2 regions of the Enterocloster citroniae genome follow, and region 1 is predicted to be linked to the other one. Evidence: riboswitches for the same ligand, from Rfam matches in the RefSeq annotation. Region 1 holds a riboswitch; the other holds the start of a gene.

Evidence for each region. Region 1 has a riboswitch for FMN ahead of ABID13_RS07980 (ECF transporter S component). Riboswitches for the same ligand answer to the same signal wherever they lie in the genome.
Region 2: linked by a shared signal. The riboswitch ahead of ribD (bifunctional diaminohydroxyphosphoribosylaminopyrimidine deaminase/5-amino-6-(5-phosphoribosylamino)uracil reductase RibD) and the one ahead of ABID13_RS07980 (ECF transporter S component) in region 1 are both predicted to bind FMN.

Annotation. Positions count from the first base shown of each region.
Region 1 covers NZ_JBEPLZ010000005.1:39,155-48,541, forward strand. The annotation lists gene ABID13_RS07970 (DctP family TRAP transporter solute-binding subunit) at 1-544, opposite strand, end outside; gene ABID13_RS07975 (aspartate/glutamate racemase family protein) at 594-1,265, opposite strand; FMN riboswitch at 1,480-1,597, shown strand; gene ABID13_RS07980 (ECF transporter S component) at 1,792-2,409, shown strand; gene ABID13_RS07985 (creatininase family protein) at 2,449-3,240, shown strand; gene ABID13_RS07990 (L-fucose isomerase) at 3,245-5,038, opposite strand; gene ABID13_RS07995 (NanQ anomerase/TabA/YiaL family protein) at 5,052-5,510, opposite strand; gene ABID13_RS08000 (glycosyl hydrolase) at 5,512-8,604, opposite strand; gene ABID13_RS08005 (TRAP transporter large permease) at 8,648-9,387, opposite strand, start outside.
Region 2 covers NZ_JBEPLZ010000019.1:49,819-59,205, reverse strand. The annotation lists gene ABID13_RS20480 (mandelate racemase/muconate lactonizing enzyme family protein) at 1-1,299, shown strand, start outside; gene ABID13_RS20475 (RraA family protein) at 1,357-2,019, shown strand; gene ABID13_RS20470 (phosphatase) at 2,014-2,736, opposite strand; gene ABID13_RS20465 (MATE family efflux transporter) at 3,120-4,466, shown strand; gene ribH (6,7-dimethyl-8-ribityllumazine synthase) at 4,438-4,905, opposite strand; gene ABID13_RS20455 (bifunctional 3,4-dihydroxy-2-butanone-4-phosphate synthase/GTP cyclohydrolase II) at 4,984-6,186, opposite strand; gene ABID13_RS20450 (riboflavin synthase) at 6,209-6,937, opposite strand; gene ribD (bifunctional diaminohydroxyphosphoribosylaminopyrimidine deaminase/5-amino-6-(5-phosphoribosylamino)uracil reductase RibD) at 6,922-8,022, opposite strand; FMN riboswitch at 8,322-8,436, opposite strand; gene ABID13_RS20440 (cytidylate kinase-like family protein) at 8,653-9,288, shown strand; gene ABID13_RS20435 (peptidoglycan-binding protein) at 9,376-9,387, shown strand, end outside.

The DNA.
Region 1 (9,387 bases):
CGCCCGGCACACGGATGTTCATCCCCTTTAAATCTTCCGGTTTTGTGATCTCTTTTTTGCTGTTGGAAATCTGTCTGGAACCTGCGTTGTTGATCCCCAGCATCTCCATCTCCAGGTCGTTGCACCACCCGTTTACCACCTGATAGACCTTCTCACTGTGGCAGAAAGCCAGCAGGTCATCTGAGTTGGGAAACAGGAAGGGGAGCCAGAAGGAGTAAAACTTCTTATCATAGTTGGCAATATTAGGCGGCGCGCAGGAATGGATGTCGATATTGCCCGCCTGTACCAGTTCAATGGCCTTTGTCAGGTCGCCGCCTGAAAGGCCGCAGTTGGAATATATGTTAACCTCGATCCGTCCGTTGCTTTTCTCCTGCACCAACCGCTTAAACTCCTGGGCTGTCAGGTCGCTGATGGATCCCGGGCTTTGGGTGTGTGTAAAATGAAGTACCACTTTCTTGTCCTGGGCCGAGCCGCAGGCTGTCATGGAGCAGATCAGGGCTGCGGCGCATATGACTGCAGCTGTCCTTTTTAACCTTTTAAACATGCTTCCCTCTCCTTTCGTTACGAGCACTTAAAGACCGCATTCCGGCCCCTTACAGCAATCCCTTTCTCACAAGCGCATCTTTTAAAGCGGCCGCCCCAAACCTGGGACTGGATAGTACTACTTTACCATACTTTTCATGAATATACTCTTCACAGTATGCCATGGACCCCTGGGCAAAGAGGATCACATCCACCTGGTCCGCGATCTCCCCTGCATACCGGCTCATCAGGGTCTTAAACTGCTCCTGGTCAAGGCCGAACGCCCCGTCCACCAGTGCATCCACCAGCTCCACCCGGCGGTTCATCTCCCTGGCAACCCGCAGTATGGTATTCTTGGTTGGGTTTAATGTGGTTGGAAGGGTGGCCATAACGCCGATCCTTCTGCCCTGCCTCACCGCCTCCCTGCACATCTCCTCATCCACTCGGACAATGGGGATACCTGTAAACCTGCCGATATCCTGGGCCGCATCCGCCACTTCTCCCACGGATGAACACAGGTTCAGGACCGCGTCCGCTCCCTCCGTAACCGCCTTCATATACATCCCCACCAGCCGGGCTGCGGGAGGGGCCGTCACATAACCCGCATCCCTGACTTCCGCCAGAATGGAGGGGTCTTGATAGCTTGCAACCTCCGTATCCGCCGGGAGCGCTGCCCCTACTTCCTTTTCCACCAGCTCAATCAGTTCAGGTGTTGTACTTGTGTAAACCAATGCCACTTTCATGATGATCCTCCTTTGATCCCTGTCCTTTTTTCTATATATCCTACATCCTACGTTCTATGTTTCATGTCATTAATATACTACATCCTACGTTGGTTGTAAACAGTGATTCTGCACATCATTACAAAAAGAAAATTGTGCAGTTTTTCCAAACGAACTCCCTGTAACCCCATTGACTTCCGAGGCCATTTGTGCTACGCTAAAATAAGCAAATGAATAAGTTCTTCGGGGCAGGGTGTGATTCCCTACCGGCGGTATAGTCCGCGACCCGCTTAGGCGGTTGATTTGGTGAGATTCCAAAACCGACAGTATAGTCTGGATGAGAGAAGGCGATTGAATTCATATGGATAATGAAGCATATGCCGTTATTTATATTGAATTGTTTATGACTCCCAGGCCCCTATGGCTCTGGGTTTTTTTGATGTAAAGACGTGCCGCGCAGCTTTATGATCCAACGGTTTAACAAGGTTTTACCAAAGGACTTGTTTCATTGCAAAACATCTGATATTGAATTTAAGGAGGTTATGTTATGAAATCAAAGTGGAGTATTCAGAAACTGATCTACACCGGCATGCTGGCAGCCATAGCAGGCGCCCTCATGTCCCTGGAATTTTCCGTTCCCCTGATGCCGCCTTTTTACAAGGTGGATTTCAGCGATGTCCCATCCATCATGGCCCTGTTCATGTTCGGCCCTGCTTCCGCCGCCTGGGTGGAGATCATCAAGATCCTTATTAAGCTTATAACCGTGGGAACAAATTCCATGTACGTGGGCGAACTGTCCAACCTGATCGGAGTGGCCCTGTTTGTCCTTCCATTATGGGTGGTATACAACAAGATGGGCAAAAGCCGCAAAGCTGCCGTCACAGGACTGGCTGCCAGTATTGTTGTGAGGACCGCCTTTGCCTGTTTCTGCAACGCATTCATCACCCTGCCCCTGTACGCAAAGGCAATGGGTGTATCCCTTGACAGCGTGGTTTCCATGGTGGCTTCCGTAAACCCGGCCATCACCAACCTGACCACCTTCATTGTCATGGCCACCATCCCCTTTAATATCCTGAAGCTGGGGTTAAATTATTTTGTGGGATATCTGCTGTATAACCGTCTGAAGGCTGTCTATCCGGCCCTGAAACCGGCGAACCAGCACTAGAGCGAATGGGAATGGATGTTCAGGAGGATGTTGCAGAATATGATTAGAAATTACAGTGAACTTACAAGACTTGAGATGGAACAAATTGACAGGGAGGAGACCATTGTCCTCATCCCCCTGGGCGCCCTGGAACAGCACGGGAACCAGGCTCCCCTGGGCACGGATGACATCATTGCCCAGGCAATGACGGAGTATCTGAAAAAGGCGTTGGAAGCCCAGGACCCGGACTTCCCCATGCTCATATTCCCGGTCATCCCCGTGGGGCTCAGCACTGAGCACAGGAATTTCTGCGGTTCCGTCACCTTAAAGCCGGATACCTACTACCACATGCTGTATGACATATGCGCCAGCCTGGCCCACCATGGCTTCAAAAAACTGGCCCTCCTTGTCTGCCATGGAGGAAATGCCCCCATTGCACAGGTTCTGAGCCGCGAGCTGAGAAGTGAACTGGGAATCTCCCCCTTTATCCTGTCCTCCGGTGCCTTCAGCCATCCTGACGTAAAGGCCACCGTTTCGGAAGGAAATATATGGGATTTCCATGGCGGCGAGATGGAGACTTCCATGGTCATGGCCGTGGACCCGTCCCTTGTAAAGCTTGAGACCTCAGAACCAGGCATTCCGGCAGCCTTTAAAGACAATCAGTCCCTGCAGCCCTATGGCCCCGTATCCATCGGCTGGGTATCGGAGGACTGGAAAACAGCGGAGGGAAAACCCATCGGCATTGGGGGCGATCCCTCCGGTGCCACAGCTGAAAAAGGAAGGATCATCCTGCAGACCAGCGCCAATGTTCTGGTGCCCGGCCTGCTGGAGATCCGAAACTGGAAAAACTGATCTGTTATTTGTATAATGGCCCGTAAGCGGCGCAGGCCCTGAAATCCTGCCCCTCTTTATCCATCCCGTATGCGTTCCAGCATGCGGGACGGAATATGGTTTCCTCCGGCACATTGTGCATGCATACAGGAATGCGCAGCATGGAGCAGAGGGAAATGACGTCCGCTCCCACATGGCCATAGCTGATGGCGCCATGGTTGGCTCCCCAGTTATTCATCACATCATAGGCGCTTTTAAAGACGCCCGCCGGTGTTGTCCTGGGTGCAAACCAGGTACAGGGCCAGGTGTAATCCGTCCGTTTCCATATCACATCCGAAACCTCTTTTGGAAGCTCCACGCTCCATCCTTCTGCAATCTGTACCACCGGACCGATCCCTTTTATTATGTTCAGCCGGATCATGGTCATAGGCATCTCGCATTTAGTCTCAAAGCGTGAAGAATAGCCTCCTCCCCGGAAGTATCCCAGATCCGCCTCACACCAGGTTGTGGCCTTCAGGCAGGCATCCACGTCCTCCTTTGACATTTCCCAGAAAGGTTTGATCACCGGTTTTCCCGATCCATCCCTTGCCTCTGCGCATGCATCCAGACAGCAGGCCCCGGAATTGATCAGATGGATGAAACCGTCAGCCTCCTTTGCATGTCCTTCCAGTTCATATCCCGTAACCCGTCTGACCCCATCCCCCGACCAGCAGGTGCGCACATCGGCAAACATCTGGGCGCGGTTTGTCAGAAGTTTTAAGAACAGCATACTGGCCCCGTTTAACGTATCATTTTCTGTGGCCAGGATATACGGTTCGCGGGCTCCGTTCCAGTCAAAGGAGGAGTTGAGGATCGCTTCCGGGAAATCCGTATTGGGAAGATAATCCGTCCACTGCCTCTGCCCCTGAAAACCGGCTGCCAGTGCATTGTGGCCCAGCATCTCCTCTGAACAGCCCTGTGCAAGTCTTTTGTTTCCGTTCATCAGATCCTTGATCACCAGGGCGCATTTCACTGTAAATTCCCAGTTTTTCTCCTTCTGCTCCCTGGTATGCCTTGCATGTTCCGGATTCTTGTCAAACCCTTCCGGGCACTTTTCCTTGGTCCATGCCAGGGCCTTCTCATATTCCTTCTGATCGTAGATCTCCAGTTCGATCCGGCGCAGCACCTCTACCTCATCCACGGATTCCACCCTCATACCCAGATATTCCTCAAAAAAGTCAGGGTCAATGGCGGAACCGGAAATACCCATGCAGGCAGCGCCGATCTGCAGGTAGGATTTTCCTCTCATGGTGGCTGCGGCCACTGCGGCACGTCCGAAACGCAGAAGCTTCTCCTGCACGTCCCTTGGGATCTCTGTGTCATCCGCGTCCTGTACATCCTTCCCATAGATTCCAAAAGCGGGCAGCCCCTTTCTCCCGTATCCGGCCAGCACAGAGGCCAGATAAACGGCCCCGGGGCGCTCTGTGGCATTCAGGCCCCACACACCTTTGATCGTCATGGGGTCCATATCCATGGTCTCGGACCCGTAACACCAGCAGGGGGTTACGGAAAGGGTAATATCCACCCCTTCCTTTTTGAACTTCTCCGCACATGCAGCGCTCTCCGCCACACGTCCAATGGTCTGGTCCGCAATGATCACTCTCACCGGACTGCCGTCCGTATATTTTAAATTCGTTTCCAGCAGCTGCTTTGCCGCCTGGGCCATTGCCATGGTCTGTCCCTCAAGGGAGCCCCTCACATCCAGAATCCCCTTTCTGGCATCTATGATGGGACGGATGCCGATCACCGGGTAATCTCCTATCAATCTCTTTTCCGACATTACATATCCTCCTTTAGATCATTTTAATTTTAAATACCACCTTTACCACATCACAGCTGTTCAGATACGTTATGCAGGGCATATGGGCGTCCTGGGGTTCGTAGTATCCGAACATTCCGCTTTTTAAGACATCCGCACCGCTGTCCCTTCTGGGTTCATAAAAGAGGATGTCTTCCTCCGGAGTACGGTCCTCCGCAAGCACCAGCTCCTCCACACGGTCCGTATAGATCATCTCTTCCCCTTTGTGGATATACTGCAGGTCCGCGTATTTTTTATGTGATTCCATGCGTGAAGAATCCTTGTCCCTGGTATGGTACTTCTGGATAAGGGCAATGAGTGTGTCCTCCCTCAGCACATACCGTCCTTCCTCCAACTCCTGCATATCCAGCGCTTTGATAAACTCCTCAATTTCCTTTTGGTATTTTTCAAGCTGCGGATAGCTTCCCAGGTTTTCAATCTTATCAGTCACCATCTTACACCTCATATAATGTTATTTGTTCCATCAGCCCGTAGGGTTCCAGCACATAGCCGCTGCAGTGGTACATTCCTTCTGTCCGGAAATCCTTCCAGCTGATCCTGGTGCAGCCGGTGTATGCCTGATGGAAAGGACCAAACATGTTTCTGGGGCTTCCCACCACCTCAATATCCAGATGGTTTTCCTTTTCCTCCAGATGATCCGTGATATCCAGATCCCTGTAGCACTTGCCCATGAGATATCCTGCCTTTTTACCGTTTACCAATATTCCTGCCAGTGTTCCCCTGTATTGGCCCAGATGGAGTATGATCCGTTTGCTGTCTTTCATTTTCCCCGGCAGGTCAAAATGGTAGACCATGCTGCCTGCATAATGGTAATATCCCTGGAAACACCAGTCTCCAAAATGGATCCGTTCCGGTTCTGCGGTAATGGCTCTCTGTGGATTCACACCAAAATCACCTATGATATAGCTGTCCTCCAGTTCCACCTTCCGGCTGTATTTCCCGGTTATCTCAAGGATGTTTTTTCCGGTTTTTAATCCATTCAGCCGAATCTTTTTCATATCACGGTCCATAAAATATCCGTCTGCCAATTCACATCCCATACCGTTGCAGGTTACCAAATAGCCCTCCGGCTTTTCGATCACCCCATAACATACCGTTTCCGGCAGGGCTTCCACTGAAAACTCAAACCGCAGGGCAAATGCAGTACCGTCCGTTTTGCAGGGATCATTGATCCACATGTATCTTTGGGGCGCTCCGTTGTAATATACCTGCTGCATGTTAAGCTGTTCCCTGATCCGGCGCTGGGCCTGCCACACCTCCATTTCATCCGACCACTCTCCATGGTCCAGGCAATAGCGGCAACGGTCCAGGGTCAGTACATTGGGAGCGGTCCGGGAAAACGCCGCCTCCGGCCCCAGTGCGGCAAAAACAGGATCCGTATAATGGGGATGGCGGTATGGAAATGCCTGTTTCCCCTCTTTGGGCGCTTCTTTGGTATGGATCAGATAGATCCTGCTCAAGGCGGGGCGGAATGTATCCACAAACGCCATGCCGGCGCCGGATCGTTCCACCTCTTTTTCCCACTTTTCCCCGGTCCATAAATCTAACACTTCCACTTTCCCCCGGACTGATAAGGAAAACGTGACGGGATGTTCCCCCTCCCGGTCATGATTGACCGCAAACACCAGGTATCCGTCCTCTGTTTTCCTCAGCATGGTAAGGATCTGCGTATCCTCCCCGCCCTCCTTTTTTTCCACCCGCACTTCCCTGGGCTGTACCTGTTCCAGTACTCCTAACAGTTCTTCAAAGGATGTGCACCTGAAAATGGGCGCGTTTCCAAATACATGTTCCGCCAGACAGCCGGGCCTTCCCTCAATCATGCGCGGAAATGCTCCCACCCAGATGAGACGGCCTCCCGCCTTTACAAATTCTTCCAAAAGATCCACTGTGGTCTTAAACAGGGACAAAACCCCGGGCACCACCACTGTGTCATACCTGCGGATGCCCACCCGCAGCATTTTGTTGTCAACCGATGCATTTTCCCCCAGGATGATCTCATCTCCAAAATCAAAATCCCAGTGGGCTCCCAACAGCATGTTTGCCAGCCGGTTATACTCCTCACCCAAGCGGTTCAGATCCGTAATATGGCTGTCCAGCCATCCCATATTCATCTCTATGTGGTCCAGATCCTCCTCCGGGCTGCTTTTACACATGGTCCACAGCGAGGTAATGGGATGAACTACCAAAACATGCCTTACCACCTCCCCCGTGGTGACACATGCGGACAGGCGGGCAAAATATGTTTCCATCAGATGGTTGTGCTCCCACCAGGTTGTCTGGTAGTTAAACACAGGAGGATAATCCCTTTTCCTGCATCCTGTGATGGAATACTGGGCCAGATGCTGGCACCTTCTGGTCACTCCCATTACAAACTGCCAGTCTCCCAGCCACTTCTGACCCTCGAAGGTGAACTCCCACCCCGTACAGCCATAAGTCTCTGAGAGAACCATGGTGCGTCCATATTGGTTCGCCACACTGGTGCACTGCTTTACGGTGAGATACTCCCGGGTCTGTTCCCCCAGGATATCGATCCCCGGGCAATGCATGAACCGGTACAAAGGCATGGCCGCGCCGCAGACCCGGATGTTATAGCCCAGATCATTTTCATACAGCACATGCCCTGTCATGGACAGGCTGTTTTCATCGCACCACTGATACAGCTGCTTCATGTAACTCTCGGAGAAAAGCTCCGTGACCGTGCGCCAGTAATCGTGGCGGATCCTGCTGCTCTCCTTGCCTTCTATAAACAGATAGGGCAGATATTCCATGGGGCTGTAACCCCTTTTTTCCTCAAATACCCGGGGGAAATCTTCCGTCCACACAAGCCAGGGCCGTCCCTTTGTAAATACACTGAAAAAATCACAGCAGTTGGGCTCGTCTGTGAAAAAACCTTTGATCCGTTTTCCAAATTCTGCTCCAAACCGCTGCTTATACCGGCCGTGGGTCATTTGCATAAATTCACTCACCGCCTGGGGGTTCAGGTTATCCGTGGGGGCGTATCCGTTGTACCATTCGCTGGCGCCGGAACGCTCCATCCTCAGGACCAGGACCATCCCCTCCACCACGTTGTCATAGATTCCCAGGATCTTCCCGTCCACAGCTGCTTCTTCCCCGGAAAGCCCCAGGCTTCCGGCCTCTTTACAGGGCAGGATCTCCGGGGGCAGGATCTCCAGGGTAAGTCCCTTGGCGGCGTATTGGTCCGGATTCCTGCGGCTGACCATTCCCCCGGCAGAACCGGAGGGCCACTTATCCTCATCATAGATCCAGACCTCCAGATCCTCCTCCGATGCCTTGTCCACGCACAGTGCCAGCGCATCCATCCATTCCCCGGAGAGGTATGGGGTCTCCAGCCCCTCTCTGGAATGGACAAAGAAACCGCCCATTCCTTCTTTCTTCATCTCACCGATCTGAAACTCCAGATTCTCCCGGTCAAGGAAGGCGTTCCACCCCCAAAAGGGGGCGCTCCTGAACTCTTTGTCCGGATGTTCCCATTGAGCCAGGAGCGTATGTAAGTCTGCTATCTTCATCTGCGTTATGCCTCCCAGGCTTTATTTCCAAACATCTGTCCATTTACATAAATGTATTTGGAATAAACAGTATGATATCGGGTACATAGGTCACAAGGAACAGCAATCCGATCATGATCAGCACCATGGGCAGGATCTCCCTTATGACACCGGCGATCCTGGTTTTCCCCAGTCCGGCTACAATAAACAGCAGCATGCCAAAGGGCGGGGTGGATAGCCCGATCATCATATTCAGGCAGATCACAACGCCAAAGTGGACCAGGTCGATCCCAAACGCCTTGACCAGCGGAAGCACCATGGGGACAAATACCAGCTGGATCGTACTCACATCCAGCACACAGCCCAGGAGCAAAAATACAATGTTGACCACAAACAGGAAAATGTATTTGTTGTCCGTGATTCCTGTAACAACCGTTGCCACAGCTGCCGGAACCTGCTCCAGTGAAATGATATAGGAGAACAGCATGGAGGTTCCGCACAAAAGCGCCAGGGCAGCTGTATTGGCAGCGGATTTCCTGATGATACCAATCAGTTTCTTAAGACCAAGGGTACGGTAGATCAGCAGGGAGATAAGAAGGGCGTAGGCGGAGGCGATGGCGCCGGCTTCCGTGGGTGTGCACACGCCTGTATAGATGCCTCCCAGAAGAAGGATAACTGTAAACAGGGCCGGAAACGCAATAATGGTGGCTTTCCCAAACTGGCGCAGGGTCATCACCACACCGGCAGGATAATTGCGCTTGTGGGAAATGTATGCCACATAGATCATCAGTAAAACTGCCAGCA
Region 2 (9,387 bases), on a different contig from region 1:
CCCTCTCAGCTGAGGATCACTGACATGAGGTTTACCGATATTGTGGGAGCGCCCATGGACTGCACCATTCTCAGGATCGATACGAATCAGGGGATCAGCGGATACGGGGAGATCCGGGATTTCTCCAACCGGTTCTACGCCCTGGAACTGAAGCGCCTGATCCTGGGAGAGAATCCGTGCGGCATCAACCGTATATTCCGAAAGATCCGGCAGTTTGGGGGACATGCCAGGCAGGGCGGAGGCGTCAGTGGGATAGAGGCTGCTCTGTGGGACCTGGCAGGTAAGGCATATGGGATTCCCGTTTACCAGATGCTGGGAGGAAAATGCCGTGACAGTATAAGGATCTACTGTGATACGGACGTTGGCGGAAAGCACACAGGATCGGATATGGGGCGTGCCCTGCGATCCAGGATGGACAGCGGATATACCATGCTGAAAATGGACTTGGGCGTGGACCTCCTGGTCAATGTGGAAGGCGCCCTCAACGCCCCTCTGGGATATGTGGAACGGATGCGCCGGTTTGACCAGGAGGAATTGTCCTTTGGAATAACGGATAAAAGATATGCTGATTTTATGAGCGTCCCTCATCCGTTTACCGGCCTTTCCATCACGGAGACGGGCCTGGACTATCTGGAGGATTATGTAAAACAGGCCAGGGACATGGTGGGGTACGAGATACCGCTGGCCATTGACCACATTGGACATGTGAATTATCAGACCTGTCTTAAGCTGGCCAGGCGGCTGGAAAAGTTTAATATTTTCTGGATGGAGGACTGTGTGCCCTGGTTTTACACAGAACAGTGGAAAGCGCTCAGCGACCACACCTGCATACCCATGTGTACGGGTGAGGATATATTCGGCCGCGAGGCCTTCCGCCCCCTGATCGACAACCGCGCCGTATCTGTAATACATCCGGACGTGCTCACAGCGGGAGGGATCGGGGAGACTCTGCACATTATCACAATGGCGGAGGAAAAGGGAATTGCGGCCGCGGTACATATGGCGGAGACGCCGGTGGGATGCATGGCTGCCGCCCATGTATGCGCGGCGGCGGGGGATAACCTCCTGGCCATGGAATATCACGCCCATGATGTGGACTGGTGGGACAGCATGGTGAAGGGAAGTACACAGCCTATTGTGGACAGGGGATGGCTGAAACTTAAGGACAGGCCGGGGCTTGGGATCGAGGAACTGGATGATGAGGTACTTGTAAGCCACATCAATCCCCAACGGCCGGGATTGTGGAAGAGCACGGACGAATGGGACCATGAATGGTCTCATGACAGGATTTGGAGCTGACCATAAAAGGTGTACTCTCGGAGACTCCGAGAGTACACAAAATTAATGAGGAGGATCATACCAATGTGGAAAAATGAAGACGAAATGTTTGCTTTAATGAAAGAGAAACTGTACACGCCTGTGGTGGGGGATATCCTGGATGTTATGGGTTATTCCCACCAGTTCCTGCCGGCTGCCATCCAGCCCCTGAGGGATGGCATGAAGGTGGCGGGCAAGGCATGTACCATTCTGGAGTGCAATGTATACCAGGCTCAGAAAAAGCCCTTTGGACTGTTGACAGAGGCATTGGACCAGCTGGAGAAGAATGAGGTTTACATTGCCACAGGCGCGCACAACAGCGCCATGTGGGGAGAGATACTGACAGCCACTGCCCGGATGCGCGGAGCCGTGGGCGCGGTTCTTGACGGATATACCAGGGATACGCCCCAGGTTCTGGAGCAGGACTTCCCGGTATTTGCAACCGGGCGCTGGGCCCAGGATTCCAGCATACGCACCAATGTTATTGATTTCAGGTGCACCATTGAAATCGGAGGCGTGATCATACATGACGGCGACCTGGTATTCGGTGACATGGACGGCGTTCTTATCATCCCCAAGGAAGCGGCCATCCGGTGTATTGAGGATGCTTTAAAAAAGGCGGCCGGTGAAAAGCAGGTGAGGAAGGCCATTGAAAACGGTATGTCCGCCACAGAGGCCTTCCATAAATTCGGCATCTTATAAAGTCCTGTTGTGGGCAATAAACTCCCGGAACTGCTCCAGGCTGTGATTGATCACCAGGCGTTCCGGGAAATCCGCTTCCTCCAAAAGAGGCTGGACGTGATCCAGGTTGGCGATGTCCGAGGTAAAATGGGCATCGCTGCTTGCTATGACAGGAACCTGCTGCTTGCGGCACAGGTCCAGCATCACGAGGGTATTTTCACGGGCGTGTTTGCGGGTGGGGGTGCGCAGGGAGTTGTTGTTGATCTCCAGCAGGGTGTGATGCCTCTTGGCTGCTGCCACCACTTCCTCATAGATCAGGGGACAGCTTCCGTCATCCGGGTGGCTGATGATATCCACATAGGGATTGGCGATGGCTCCCAGGATGGCGTCTGTGTTTTCCCTGGGGGAGCCTGGTTTATAACACATCTTGTGTATTCCGGCGATCCTCAGGTCCAGGTGCTTCATGTAGCGCTCCCCCAGATCCAGGGTGCCCTTATGATCAATGATATTGATCTCAGCTCCCAGCATCAGCTGGATGCCGAACATCTGACGCGGGACCACCTTCAGGTTCAGAAAGTAGATGTCCTTACAGGATCCGGCAATACCTTTGGTGTGCTCAGTGATGCCTAACAGCTTCAGTCCTTGCCGGGAGGCGGCGGATGCCATCTCGGTTATGGTGGCGTAAGCGTGTCCGCTGGCAATGGTGTGGGTGTGGACGTCAAGCTCAATTGGTGTCATGTTCCATTCCTCATTTCTTAAACGCAGATTTACCCTTAAGCGGACAAGGGGCGTGTGTCCGCTTGTCCGCTGGGGGTAGTGTAGATCAATGGTATATAGTCTACCACAAATCCTTGATAAAATCACAGATTTGTGGTAGACTTTCATAAAACGCAGCTGTCTGCCACCGGGTAGGCGGCCTGAAGCAGGGTTATGGTGTCCATGGCCCGCTTCTGTGCCTGAACACATTCCGTTAGGTCTTGGCGTGTGTTTGAACATTCCTTTCCTCCATCCGTGCCCCTGTTTTGGATCGCGTCTGCCGGAAAGGAATGTTCAAATACACTCTGGAAGGAATGGGTCCGGGCATTTTTTTGTCCTATCTTATATTGAACGGAGGAGAGAACATGAGTGAAAATAACCATATAGGAAGGGAATTTATAAAATACACCGGCCTGAATGTCCTTGGCATGATAGGTCTTTCCTGTTACATACTGGCGGATACGTTTTTTGTGTCAAAGGCCATGGGCACCAATGGGCTGGCTGCCCTGAACCTGGCGATCTCCGTGTACAGCCTGATCAGCGCCACGGGTCTGATGCTGGGGATCGGGGGAGCGACACGCTTTTCTATTTTCCATATCCAGGGAAATCAGGAGGAGGGGAGGAGGGGATTTACACGGACGGTTCTGCTGGGACTTATGGCAGGAGCCGTATTTTTTGCGGCAGGTGTTTTGGCAGCGCCTCTGATCGCAGGGATACTGGGAGCCAACGGGGATATATTGGGGGACACGGCCGTCTATCTCAGGGTCATACTCTGTTTTGCACCCTGTTTTATCATGAACAACATTCTGCTGGCGTTTGTGCGCAATGACGGAAACCCAAGGATATCCATGGCCGCCATGCTGACGGGAAGCATGGCCAATATTATTCTGGATTATGTATTCATGTTCCCCTTTTCCATGGGGATGTTTGGGGCCGCGTTTGCCACAGGGCTGGCGCCGGTCATAAGCATGGGGGTGCTTGCGCTGCATCTGTCCAGCAAAAAGAGCAGCCTGCATCTGCGCTCATCCAAGTGGAGATGGAAGGAGGCGCTTTCCATACTGTCACCGGGCGTTTCCTCCTTTGTCACGGAAATGTCATCAGGGGTCGTGCTCATTGTATTCAATCTGGTGATCCTGAGGCTGGCAGGCAATACAGGGGTGGCTGCCTATGGGATCGTTGCGAACCTGGCCCTGGTGGTGACCGCCGTGTTCACAGGGATCGCCCAGGGAATCCAGCCCCTTGTAAGCCGCGGATACGGGGCAGGGGACGGTAAAATGCTGAACATGATCCTTCGATCCGCCATGGTCCTGTCCCTGTCCCTGGCCGTGGGCATCTATATCAGCGCCAATCTGTGCTCAGGGACCGTGATCGCGGTTTTCAACAGCGAGGGCAGCCGGGATCTGGCAATGATTGCGGAAAGAGGGATCCGGCTGTATTTTGCGGGATTCCTCTTTGCGGGGCTGAACATTGTGAGCGCCGCCTTTTTAAGTGCGGTGATGGAGACGGGAAAGGCGTTTGGCGTCTCTGCGATCAGGGGATGTGCGGCGATCATTCCCCTGGCAGTCCTCCTTCCCATGGTATTTGGAATGGATGGTGTGTGGATGGCCTTTGTGCTGGCTGAGATGGCTGCCTGCGGGGTATCCGCCCGGGGGATTCTGGGCTTTGGCCGTTCATTTTCCCGTGTCACACCTTCATCTCACGAAACAGATTGACCATCTCAATGGCGCCCAGGGCGCATTCGTATCCTTTGTTGCCCGCTTTGGTTCCGGCCCGTTCAATGGCCTGTTCGATGGTATCCGTGGTCAGCACCCCGAACATCACAGGCAGGCCGTTTGAAAGGGAGGCCTGGGCAATGCCCTTGGACACCTCGCTGCAGACATAGTCATAATGGCTGGTGCTTCCGCGGATGACGGCGCCCAGGCAGATGACGGCATCGTATTTTCTGCTGGCAGCCATCTTGGCAGCCGCCAGCGGGATCTCAAAAGCGCCCGGCACCCAGGCCACATCGATCTCCTCCTCCCGCACATTGAGTCGTTTCAGGCCGTCCAGCGCTCCTCCCAAAAGTTTAGAGGTGATAAATTCATTAAAGCGGGCCGCTACGATCCCCACCCTTATCTGCTCTGATACAAGTTTTCCTTCATATATTGTCATGATCATTTCTCCTTTTTGGTTTTGTGTACCCTCGGAGTCTCCGAGAGTACACTTTTATGTTCAAAAGTGTATGTTTCCTTACCTGTAGTTCAGGATATGTCCCATGCGTTTCTGCTTTGTTTTCAGGTAAAAGATGTCATGGTCCGTTGCCTCGATCTGGATGGGGACCCGTTCCGTGATCTCCATGCCGAAACCGGACAGCTGGTAGACCTTATCCGGATTATTGGTGAGCAGCCGCAGGGTCTTTACCCCGAGATCCCTTAAAATCTGCGCTCCGATATAATACTCCCTCATGTCACCGTCAAATCCAAGGGCCAGATTGGCATCCAGGGTATCCATGCCTTGGTCCTGGAGCTGGTAGGCCCTCAGTTTATTGATCAGGCCGATGCCCCGCCCCTCCTGGCGCATGTACAGCAGGATGCCCCGCCCCTCTTTTTCGATCCGCTCCATGGCAGCGGCAAACTGCTGGCCGCAGTCGCACCGCATGGAGCCAAATGCATCGCCGGTCAGGCATTCGGAATGGACCCTGCAGAGCAGGCCGCGCCCGTCCCCGATCTCCCCCTTTACCAGAGCCACATGGTGTTCTCCGTTTAACCGGTTCACATAGCCATATGCTTTAAAATCTCCGTACCGGGTGGGCATACTGGTCACCGCCATGCATTCCACCAGGCATTCGTGCTGCTTGCGGTAATCCTTGATGGCTTGGATGGTGATAAAGGAAAGCCCCCACTTGCGGGCCAGGTCCATAAGCTCCGGAGTCCGCATCATGGTCCCGTCCTCTTTCATGATCTCACAGCACAGGCCGCACTCCTTTAAACCTGCCAGACGCATCAGGTCCACGGTGGCTTCCGTGTGGCCTTCCCGCTCCAGGACCCCGTTTTTTCTGGCCATCAGGGGGAACATATGGCCGGGTCTGCGAAAGTCCCCGGGCCGTGCATGGTCATCCGTGCAGAAGCGGGCGGTGGCCCCCCGTTCGGCCGCGGAAATGCCGGTGGTGGTGCTTACATGGTCCACGGATACTGTAAAGGCGGTTTCGTGGTTGTCGCCATTGTCCGCCACCATTTGGGGAAATTCCAGTTTACGGCAGAGCTCCATACTCATGGGCATGCAGATCAGCCCCTTGCCGTGTACTGCCATAAAGTTGACATTTTCCGTTGTGGCGTACTGGGCGGCGCAGATAAAATCCCCCTCATTTTCCCTGTCCTCATGGTCGGTTACCAGGATGATCCTGCCCTTTTGCAGGTCTTTAAGGGCATCTTCCACTGTGTTGAACTGAAACATATACTGTTACCTCCTTTAAGAATTAAAATCCATATTTTGTTAAGAAATCTCTGGTGATCGTTCCGGCGCAATGACTTTGGGAAATGCCGGCCCGGGAGATGTTGGGCTGGGGGCCGCCGGGTCCGGTGAAGCCGGCCCGGGAAACCTTGTCCTGGGAAAAAGATGAGGCGCCAAGAAGTTTCCCAATGTATTTTCCCACACAGTCATTCTCCAGGTTTACCCTGTCGCCGGCCCGTTTTGCACCAAGGGTGGTGTGGCGGATGGTATGGGGGATCACGGATACGCTGAAATCATGGTCCGTGACCCGGGCAACGGTCAGGCTGATGCCGTCCATGGCAATGGAGCCCTTTTCCACGATATAGAGCAGAATGCCCGGCGGCGCCTCCACGGTATACCAAACCGCGTTCCCGTCCTGCCGGATCATGGAAATGGTTCCGGTGCCGTCAATGTGTCCCGACACAATATGGCCTCCAAACCGCCCGTCCGCAGCCATGGCCCTCTCCAGGTTCACCAGACTTCCTGTTTTCAGATCCCCCAGGCATGACCGCGCCATTGTCTCATGCATGACATCGGCCTTGAAGCTGTCCTGTGACAGGGATGTGACCGTAAGGCATACGCCGTTTACCGCAATGCTGTCCCCCTGCCGGCTGCCGGAAGGGATGAGAGCTGCGCCGATTTGAAGAACGCAGGAGGCGGGGGTTTTGATCATGGATCTCAGGGCGCCGGTTTCTTCAATTATGCCTGTAAACATGCGGATACCTCGCTTTCCAGTAAAATATCGTCTCCCAGCACTGTGATACGGGGCTGTTTTAAGAAGAAAGCCTGTCCGGGAGCTCCCACGCCTTTTCCGTCCACAGGGGATGGAGCGTCCTTTCCTCCGAACAGCTTGGGCGCCACATAGGCCTGGACTTTATGTACCAGACCCTGATCCAGTGCGGACCAGTTAAGTGCGGCCCCTCCTTCCAGCAGGATGCTGTCAATGTTCATTTCCCCCAACCGCTTCATCAGGGCGGCCAGGTCCACATGCCCATCCGCCTGAGGCAGGGTGAGGATCTCGCAGCCCGCTTCCTCATAGGGACGGATTATATCCTCCTCTGTACGGCAGGTGGCCAGAATGGTCCTGACCGACCTGGCGGTGGATACGATCCTGGAAGTGGCAGGTGTGCGAAGGCGTGTGTCGCAGATGATCCGCACAGGGTTCCTGCCGTCCGGCAGACGGCAGGTGAGAAGGGGATCGTCCTTAAGGATGGTTCCCACACCTGCCATAATGGCGCTGTAGCGGTTCCTGTCCCTGTGGACCCGCATCCTTGCCTCATCTCCGGTGATCCACCTGGACCGTCCCGTACAGGTGGCTGTCTTTCCATCCATGGTCATGGCGTACTTCATCACAACGTAAGGCTGTTTTGTGCGGATGAAATGAAAGAAAACCTGATTCTGGGAAATGCACTCTGCTTCAAGCACGCCCTGAACCACCTGGATCCCGTGGCTGTTAAGGAGGGAGATCCCTTTTCCCGCCACCAGGGGATTGGGATCCGCGGTCCCTATGACAACGCGGCTTATGCCGCTTTCCATAATGGCATCCGTACAGGGGGGAGTCTTTCCGCAGTGGCAGCATGGTTCCAGCGTGACGTAGAGGGTGGCGCCCCGGGCCGTCCGGGTCAGGGAAGCCAGGGCCTCCCGTTCCGCGTGGGGACCGCCGTACTCACGGTGGTATCCCCGGCCTATGATCATCCCGTCCTTGACAATAACCGCTCCCACCAGTGGATTGGGATTCACCCGGCCTTCCCCTTTTTGGGCCAGCTTCAGGGCAAGGCCCATGTATTCTTCATCTGTCATTTTTACATCTGTCATTAAAACACCTCCAAATCTGTGGTTGGGTTGTATGGGGGATCTGTTTTATGGAAAACAAAAAACGCCTTGAACAAAGGTTCAGGGCGTGTAGAACAGGAACTGGGAATGTTTGGAAATCAAATAGCTGGCAGATGGCGGGTTCTGTTCATATATGACATTAAAGAACGGACATGATGCCGCCCGGACGGATCCGCAATCCAAAAAGCCCTGAAATGATAAAATCATTCCAGGGCAGTTAAACATTCTAACAGGTATGGATCCATTGAATAAAACAGATCCAACCATCCTATCTTCTTTCATCCAGACTTTACTGTCGGCTTCGGAGTTTCACCGAATCATGCCTTGCGGCTCGTGGGCTGTACCACCGGTAGGGAATTGCACCCTGCCCTGAAGATATTGATTCAATTGAATGTAATTATAGACAGGTAAACCGGATCTGTCAAGATATTTTTCTTGGGAGATTTCTATAAAGATTTTTTATAAAGATTTTTCACTCCGTATCCCATGATCAATTGTGATACATATTTTGGGTTCAGTGGTATAATAGAACCAGGGAAGGAGTCCGTATCAGTACAGGAGAAAGGTTCCCTGCAAAAAAAATAGGAGGATGGGCATATGAAAGACGGAAAAAAACTGATAATAACCATTGGCAGGCAGTTCGGCAGCGGCGGCAGTGAGATCGGCAGGCAGCTGGCAACGGAATTGGGACTGGGTTTTTACGACAAGAATATCCTCCGCATGGATTCGGATGAAAGCGGTATCAAGGAAAGCTTTTATTACATGACAGATGAAAAGGCGGGGAATAAACTGCTCTACAAGATCATAAAGGGCATGACACCGGAGATCGGATCCCCCTCCCTGGGCTCGGACCTGGTATCAGCGGACAATCTGTTCCGCTTCCAGTCGGAAGTTATCAGGAAGCTGGCGGCAGAGGAGGACTGTGTGTTCATTGGGCGGTGCGCCGATTATGTGCTGGAGGGAACGGAAGGGCTGGTCCGGATGTTCCTTTACGGGGACATGGATTACCGCGTCAGGCGTATAACGGAAAAAGAATATTTTGATCAAAAGGATGTCAAAAAGAACATCAAGAGGAACGACCGGGAACGCCGGGACTATTACCGGTATTATACCGGCCAGGACTGGCAGGATATGGAGAATTATGATGTGATGCTGAATACAGCCGTGCTGGGAACGGAAGGGACGGTCAGGGCGGTCAAGGCGTATCTTAAAATACGGGGATATGAGCTATAGGGTGTCAAACTTTTATGCACAGGACATGCATATAATAAGAAAGGCCATATTATATTTAGGTAATGATAAGAAATTATGAGGTATTACATGGCAACCAAT